2 regions of the Longicatena sp. 210702-DFI.1.196 genome follow, and region 2 is predicted to be linked to the other one. Evidence: predicted binding sites of a transcription regulator. Region 2 holds the regulator's gene; the other holds the start of a gene.
What was found. Region 2 encodes HrcA, which represses chaperone genes, less so after heat shock. Its sites were predicted from a motif close to TTTTAGCACTNNNNNNNNNNNAGTGCTAAAA; they were not measured.

Region 1: the regulator HrcA is predicted to act here: its motif matches at 988-1,018, upstream of LI241_RS08930 (Hsp20/alpha crystallin family protein).

What each region holds. Positions count from the first base shown of each region.
Region 1 covers NZ_JAJCPX010000018.1:29,492-33,976, reverse strand. Annotated here, with positions in the region: gene LI241_RS08935 (EAL domain-containing protein) at 1-879, shown strand, start outside; gene LI241_RS08930 (Hsp20/alpha crystallin family protein) at 1,105-1,515, shown strand; gene LI241_RS08925 (Hsp20/alpha crystallin family protein) at 1,541-1,936, shown strand; gene LI241_RS08920 (DUF1653 domain-containing protein) at 2,036-3,772, shown strand; gene LI241_RS08915 (S41 family peptidase) at 3,944-4,485, opposite strand, start outside.
Region 2 covers NZ_JAJCPX010000001.1:159,441-163,925, forward strand. Annotated here, with positions in the region: gene LI241_RS00840 (cation diffusion facilitator family transporter) at 1-557, shown strand, start outside; gene pgeF (peptidoglycan editing factor PgeF) at 666-1,430, opposite strand; gene hrcA (heat-inducible transcriptional repressor HrcA) at 1,679-2,695, shown strand; gene grpE (nucleotide exchange factor GrpE) at 2,705-3,382, shown strand; gene dnaK (molecular chaperone DnaK) at 3,401-4,485, shown strand, end outside.

The DNA.
Region 1 (4,485 bases), on a different contig from region 2:
TTTGATACCTTGATAAAACATGCAGATTTTGCAATGTATGAGGTAAAAAACACACAAAAAGGAAATATCCGTACCTTTAGTGAAGAACATTATCTTCACAACAACTTAATATTTGATGGCCGTCAGGAACTGATGAATATCTTAGAAGAGCAACGTGTCAGCTATGCTTTCCAGCCAATTGTTGATGCCAAAACTGGTGCTGTACTAGGTTTTGAAGCCCTTATGCGTCCTAATAGTGATATTCTAAAAACACCATCCGATGTCATGCAAGTCGCCAAAACACAAAAACAATTGCACCGTGTGGAGTATATGACCTGGACACAATCTTTATCCCATTTCAGTCAACAGGTAGCGATTGATAAACAATGGAAATTATTCATTAATAGTATCCCTAGTATACCGATGCTTGACGAAATTAAACAATACCTAGAAGAACACTATCATGAATATCTTTCCAAAATTGTTATTGAATTATTGGAAAGCGAAGAAATCGAACATTCCTATATGCTAAGCAAACAAGACTTCTGTCGCCGCTGGCATGCCCAAACAGCTTTAGATGACTTTGGCAGTGGCTATAGCAGTGATCACCGCTTATTCAACGCACAAGCAGACTATGTCAAGATCGATATGGAATTCATTACAAATATCGCCCACGATAAAGGACGCCAAATGCTTGTAAAAAGCGTTGTCAGCTTTGCTCACAGCCATGATATCAAGGTAATTGCAGAAGGCGTTGAAACACATGAGGATCTGGTATATCTGATACAGCACGATATCGATTATCTTCAAGGATATTATATTGCAAAACCTGCTTATGCTATTAAAGATATTGAAGAAAGCAAACAGCAAGAAATCCGCGCTATTTATAAAGAGATATAGAAGAATCGAAAAGCGATTCTTCTTTTCTTATGTCTTCCTCAAGATGCCCTATGATGGCGTAAAGGAAAATCCTATGCAAACAAACTTTGACATAATTTCACAAAATCTTTTTAGCACTCTAGTGTTGACAGTGCTAAAACAAGTGCTATAATATAAGCGAAGATAAGGTAAGACCTTATCGGGTAGTGTTTCATAAATATGAAAACAAAAAAAGAGGCGATGTATATGAAACGGCTGCCAGGATTATTCAATGACTCATTCGATGAAGTGTTTAAAGATCCTTTCTTTTCTCGCAATATGGAGTATATGAAAACCGATATTCGTGAGAAAGATAACACCTATATCTTGGAAGTAGAACTTCCTGGATATCAAAAAGAAGATATTCATATGGAATTACAAAATGGATATCTCAGCATTCAAGCTGCCCATCATCAGGTAAAGGAAGATAAAGATGATAAGGGTAATCTGATTCGTCAGGAACGCTATAGCGGGACATGCAAGAGAAGCTTTTATGTCGGTGATAACCTGATGGAAAGTGATATCCATGCCAGCTTCCAAAACGGTGAATTAACAATTACATTCCCTAAGGAGGCTCCTGAAAAGGTCGAAGAATCACGTTTCATCCCAATTGAGTAACGTATAAAAAAGGAAGGTGTATCGTATGATGAAATTATTACCAGGTTTATTTAGTGATGCATTTGATGACATGTTTTATGATCGCAGTAATATGAAAACCGATATCCGCATGAAGGATGGCAATTATGTATTGGATATGGAATTGCCTGGATATCAGAAAGAAAACATTCAGATGGAACTTAAGGAAGGCTATTTAACCATCCATGCATCCCGCAATACAACAAATGAAGAAAAGGATGCCAAAGGCAATCTGATTCGCCAGGAACGTTTCTCAGGCTCTTGTTCAAGAAGTTTCTATGTCGGCGAAGGCATTACGCAGGAGGATATTAAAGCAAGCTTTGATAACGGAGAGTTGCATGTGCTGATTCCGAAAGAAGCGCCTAAGAAGGTCGAAGAAAAACGTTTCATTCCAATTGATTAACTATGCTAAACAGGGTATTGAAAACCCTGTTTTCTTTTTATCAATGAACAAATTGATAGAAATATATGCTATACTAATACCATGAGGTGAAAAATTTTTATGAAATCATGGACAAAGGATGCAGTGTTTTATCATATCTATCCACTAGGTTTTTGTGGATGTGAGCAGTTCCATCAAGAGCAACAAACAAGTCGTATTTTAAAAATTAAAGAATGGATTCCCCATTTACAAAAAATGCATATCAATGCCTTATATTTAGGGCCTGTATTTGAAAGTTATGAACATGGTTATGATACAAGTGATTATCGCAAAGTAGACAATCGGTTAGGCAGCAATGCTGATTTTCGGGAAGTTTGTGATGCTTTGCATAAAGCCGGCATTCGCATCGTATTAGATGGCGTTTTCAATCATGTAGGGCGTTATTTTTGGGCATTTCGTGATGTTATGGAAAAGCGTGAACAATCCCCTTACTGCAATTGGTTCCATAATCTAAACTTTCAATGGGATAACCCCATGCATGATGGATTTACCTATGATACATGGGAAGGACATTACAATTTAGTTAAATTGAATTTACAAAATGAAGAAGTTGTTCAGTATTTATTAGAAAGTATTGCGATGTGGATGGATGATTTCCACATTGATGGTTTGCGCTTAGATGCTGCAGATTGTATTGACCCTGCCTTCTTTCGACGCTTAAAACAATTTTGTGAAGAACATAATCCTGATTTTTGGTTAATGGGTGAGATTATCCATGGTGATTATAACCGTTGGGCAAATCCGGATATGTTAGATTCAGTAACCAACTATGAATGTTATAAAGGTTTGTATTCTTCACACAACGAAAAGAATTATTTTGAAATTGCTTATTCCTTAAACCGTCAGTTTGGTGGTAATGGAGGTATTTATAAGGATCTAGTTCTATATGATTTTGTGGATAATCATGATGTAAATCGTTTAGCTAGTACGGTAAAGGAAGAACGTGATCTGGCAAATATTTATACCATGTTATATGCAATGCCGGGGATTCCATCAATTTATTATGGTAGTGAATATGGCATCAAAGGCACAAAACATGATGGCAGTGATGCCGATATCCGCCCTTGTTTAACTTTGACAGAGCTTGCGACAGAAAATACGGCATTATTTTCTCATATCTGCAAACTGGGAAAAGCTTATGACGCTTTACCGGCCTTAAAGCATGGCGATTATCAGCAAGTTATCGTACGCAATCAACAGTTTGTCTTCGCTCGTAAAACGACTGAACAATGCGTATATGCAATTTTCAATGTCAGTGATGAAAGTGCTGATATTGATTTTCCAGTACAATCTGCACATTTATATGACATGTTAAATGAAAAAGCCTACAATTGCTTGGAACATCATTTTATCATTTCGATGCCTGCTAAAAGCTCCATGCTGCTGGTGGAGAAGGAAGATGTAGCAGCTGTTTCTTCAACACCAAGTGATAAAGCAGTAACCTTGCACAACACAGAAACACAAAATGAAACTACGACGAAAAAGAATGCATCAGTGCAGGACGCAACAGCTGTACCAAAAGCTCCGCTTCCAAAAGCAGATGGTTATCCAGAAGAAGATGCTTCACAGCTTGCCATAACAACACCTTCTATTCCTCTTGGCGTTTATCAACACTACAAAGGAAAACGTTATGCTTTATTATATATTGCAAAACATTCAGAAAATGAAGAAGCTTACGCGGTTTATCGACAGCTGTATGGCGATGGTAAGGTATGGGTAAGACCATTGCGTATGTTTGTTGAAGAGATTGAAGTTGATGGTGAGAAAACACCTCGTTTTACGTATCTTAAACCCTAGTAAAAAAAAGTCCAAGCGGACTTTTTTTTATACATTATCATTTTTCATACTTTATCATATTAAATTATGCAAGATAGATGCCATACAATAACTTCTTATGACAAACCTTTGTCCATCTACCAAATACTCTAGATGATAGCTTTTTTAAATTCTGGATTATTTCATAATGACTTATTTACCATGTGCTGCAATAAGCTGCAAGGTTGTTTGAATACAAACATCCTCTTTCGTGCTGACTTCATTAACGGTCGTTGACTTAACGTGCACATCCGGCTGTGTCTTGATCTCATCGTTGATATTTCCATCTTCATCTACACCTAAGCATATAGCCATACGTATCACTATGCCGCTGTTAGGCAATGCAAATAATACAGGATCACTTCCAATACCATCTCCGCCACTCACTCCTCCAACAATCGTTGCTGCTTTGCTTTGTTTTAGAAAGTTAGCCAGCATTTCACTAGAAGAGTACACATTTTCATCAATCAACAGATAGATTGGTTTCTTAAAACGAATGCTATCTTTCGCTGGTACCACCTTCATATCACCTACAATGCCATGTGAGAATTGAGAAAATTCTGATTTTGGGAAGCGGATGTTTGGAAGTTTCATATCCGTAATACGTTCTCCTTCAATCATGTTGGCATATTCCCCATCTTTCAAGAAGACATAAGAAGTTACCGTGATTGTTTTATCCACGATCTTTGGCAATA
Region 2 (4,485 bases):
TTATTAAACAGGCTCTTGATGAATTGTTAGGCCAGGCCCCTAGTGAAGATCTGGTAGAAAAGATTCAGCAAAAGATTATGAGTTATGAGGGCGTATTAGGTATGCATGATTTGATGATCCATGACTATGGCTCACATAACACTTTTGCCAGTGCTCATGTAGAGGTGGATTGTAAAGTAGATGTCTTAAAGTCCCATGATATGATTGATAACATCGAGCGTGATTTTAAAGACAATATGGGATTGGAAATGGTATTGCATATGGATCCCATCAATATTGATGATCCTTTAACGAATGAATTGCGTGATTACATTCGTACATCCGTAAAGGAGATTCATGAAGATCTAACCATCCATGATTTCCGCATCGTACCTGGAGAAACCCACACCAATTTAATTTTTGATGTTGTTGTACCTTTCCATGTGAAGATGAGCAACCAGACCATCTTGGATATGTTATCGGAAAAAGTAAGCGCGAAAGGGCATACCTATTATTTGGTTGTGACCTTTGATCGTGCCTATACCAGTCAATCGAAAACAGAGGCTGCCCAAGAATAGTTGTCAGAAAGTGGTACAGCTAGAAAGCAATCGTTAGAAAATATCCATTCATAAAAAAACCAGTCGAAACTTTCAGTGAAAGTAAAGGCTGGTTTTGTTTCTTTCAATTTAACGTTTCATCATAATAAAGCTAAGATGTCTGCCACAGTCATGATCTCTGCGATAGCTGAACAGCGCTTCATTTGGCTGAAAGGTATCGTTTTTATTTACCGTTATTTGTTCTTCGGGAACACCTAGCTGTAACAGCATGGCTTTATTTAATCCTTTGTTGTTTACCAACGCCTTGCCATTTTGCAAATAGGTGATATAAGCGGATGTATCAAAGCTCATCTGCTGCACTTTTTCAATGACATCTTGACCTACCTCAAAGCTATGATAGTTAATGGCAGGACCGATGTAGGCATGCAGATGGGCAGGCTGTACCCCTTCCTGTGCGAGCAAATAGGCAACACTTTTTCGTGTGATTTCTTTTACGGTACCTTGCCATCCACTATGAATCGCCGCAATTAGGTGGGTGAATGGATCATACAACAGCACCGGTACACAGTCGGCATGAAAAACACCAAGGGCAATATGACTTTCTTTTGTATATAAAGCATCACAATCCGCAATACCATCCACATAAAGCAAGCTGCCCTTTCCTGCATCTGCCTTTGTTACTTCATGCATATGGTCACTGTGGGTCTGCTGCGCAAATACCCATTGGTTTAGAGAAATACCAAGATCCTCGCTTAATCTTTGGCGATTCGCAATTACGTCAGTTAGGTTTCCTCCCACATGTAAAGCCATATTGTTATCTTCTTTTGCTTGTGCATCTCGCAGCGTTGTTCCAGCTACGATATCTTCATCATCTTTCCATATTATTTTATTCATAATAACCTTCTCTTTCTTCTCTATTAGTATACGATTTTGATAAGAAAACTTTCTTATTTTCATAATAGAATTACATACAGCGAAAGTATAGCATGCTTTTTTTAAAATGCAAACGCCTTTGCCTCTAAGAAAGGAGGCATATGGCAAAGGATTTTTAGGAAATTAGCACTAAAGTGTTGACAGTGCTAACAAAAAGGAATATACTGTTAGCAGACATAGAGGTGGAGTGCTAGAAAGGAGTGAAAGACATGCTAACAAATCGCCAGATATCCATATTTAAAGCAATTGTTGATGAGTTCACCAGAACAGCAGAACCAGTTGGCTCTAAGCGATTGATGGATTTGTTAGAGTTCACTTGTTCCAGTGCTACCATACGAAATGAAATGGCTGCATTAGAGGATGTCGGCTTGCTGGAAAAAACACATACCTCCAGCGGACGCATTCCAAGCAGTAAAGGGTATCGCTTCTATGTTGAACATCTGATGGAGAAGCAACTTGATGAAGGAGTTAAGAATTCTCTTCAGGAAGTATTCAAGGAACGCCATTACTCAATGGATGAAATCGTCAAGAAAAGCTGTGACATCCTATCGCAGATGACATCATTAACATCTGTCGTGTTAGGACCGGAAAGCAAGTATCAAACCTTGCAGCACATTCAGCTATTTCCGTTGACAGAACGCAGTGCAGTCGCCGTCTTTATTACAGACCATGGGCATACGGAAAATAAAACGTTCCATTTTAACACCGAGGTCAGTATAGACGATATCAAGACCTGCTGCAATTTGTTGAATGATAAGCTGAGCGGCACACCGATCAATGAGGTCGTGGAGCGCATGCAGGAAATTGAGCCTTTATTAGCTAGTCATGTCGCACGACATGAAGTCTTGTTTGAAGCCTTCGTCAGTGCTTTCATGAAATTCGCTACGGAGCATGTGTATTGCAGCGGTAAAACCAATATGTTATACCAGCCGGAATTCGCAGATATCGAAAAGCTCAAGGAATTGATGAAGATGTTGGAAGACAGCTCTTTATTCCGTCAGATTGCCAATCACGAAGGCAACATGGCAATTGAAATCGGCGGTGAAAACGAATTGATCCATATGAATGATGTTGCTGTTGTCAGCAGTAAGTTCAAAGTTAATGACAATGAAGAAGGTGAGCTGATGATCGTTGGTCCAACCCGCATGCAGTATAGCCGTGTCGTTGCTTTGATGGAGTATATGAGCAAGGTTCTTGAAGATTTGTATCGACAGGAAGAAGTATAGGAGGTCATCATGCAGGAAGAAAAAGAATTGCAACAAGAAACAACATGTGACTGTGAAAAAGAAGCGTGTAAAACCGAAGAAGTAAAAGAAGCTGGCAAAGACGAAAAGGCAGCGGATAAAGAAGTAAACAAAGATGCGAAGGCAGATGATAAAGAAGCAAAAAAAGATGCCAAAGCTGAAGAAAAAGAAGAAAAGAAAAGCGCGAAGTTCTCAAAACGCAAGCGCATTGAAGAATTAGAAGAAGAAGTCGCTAAATTAAAGGAAGAAGTCGCTGCCAGCAAAAATGCGTATTTCAAGGCATATGCAGATGCAGAAAACTTAAAGAAGCGTTTGCAGAGTGAGGCAGACAACGTACGAAAATATCGTATCCAGGGATTCGCTACTGAAGTATTACCGGTATTGGATAATCTGGAAAGAGCACTTGATGTAAAGGTTGAAGATCCTAACATCAAAAATTATGTGAAAGGATTTGAGATGATTTATCAGCAGCTGGTACACATTTTGGAAAATGAAGGTGTCAAAGTAATTGAAGCACAGGATAAACCATTTGATCCAAATTATCACCAGGCACTGATGCAGGAGGCCAAAGAAGGCGTAGAATCCGGTATGGTCATTGAAGTTCTGCAGAAGGGTTACATGTTAAAAGATCGCGTATTACGTGCAGCACTCGTAAAAGTGAGTGAATAAATTAAGGAGGAAATTCATATGAGCAAAATTATTGGTATTGACTTAGGTACAACAAACAGCTGTGTCGCTGTGATGGATGGCGGAGAATGTAAGGTTATTACAAATCCGGAAGGAAATCGTACAACACCATCTGTTGTCGCATACAAAAACGGTGAAAGAATTGTCGGTGATGCCGCAAAACGTCAGGTAGTCACAAACAAAAATACTGTTTCATCTGTAAAACGTTTAATGGGTACAAATGAAAAAGTAGAATTGGAAGGAAAACAGTATACACCTCAGGAAATCAGTGCGATGATCCTGCAGTATTTGAAAGGTTATGCAGAAGATTATTTAGGAGAAAAAGTAGAAAAAGCGGTGATTACAGTGCCTGCTTACTTCAACGATGCACAGCGTCAGGCTACAAAAGATGCTGGTAAGATTGCTGGTTTGGAAGTAGAACGTATTATCAACGAACCTACAGCTGCAGCTTTGGCTTATGGTATCGATAAGACAGAAAAAGAACAGAAAGTTTTGGTATATGACTTAGGTGGTGGAACATTTGATGTTTCTATCCTGGAATTAGCAGATGGTACTTTTGAAGTATTATCAACAAACGGTGATACGAAATTAGGTGGCGACGACTTCGATAACGTTGTTGTTGATTGGATGGTTGATACCTTCAAGAAAGAAAACGGTGTTGATTTACGTAAAGATACAATGGCAATGCAGCGTTTAAAAGAAGCCGGTGAAAAAGCGAAGAAAGATTTATCCGGTATGGTACAGACACAGATTTCTTTACCATTCATCTCTGCTGGTGCTGATGGACCATTGCACTTCGAAGCTACTTTAACACGTGCAAAATTTGATGAAATGACAAAACACTTGGTAGATCGTACAATGGAACCTGTTCGCAACGCACTGCGTGATGCTGGCTTAACAAAGAACGATATCCATCAGGTATTGTTAGTAGGTGGATCTACACGTATTCCAGCTGTTCAGGAAGCAGTTAAGAATGCTTTAGGCAAAGAGCCTAACCGTTCAGTAAACCCTGATGAAGTAGTTGCTATGGGTGCTGCTATTCAAGGTGGTGTTATCCAGGGTGATGTAAAAGATGTATTGTTGCT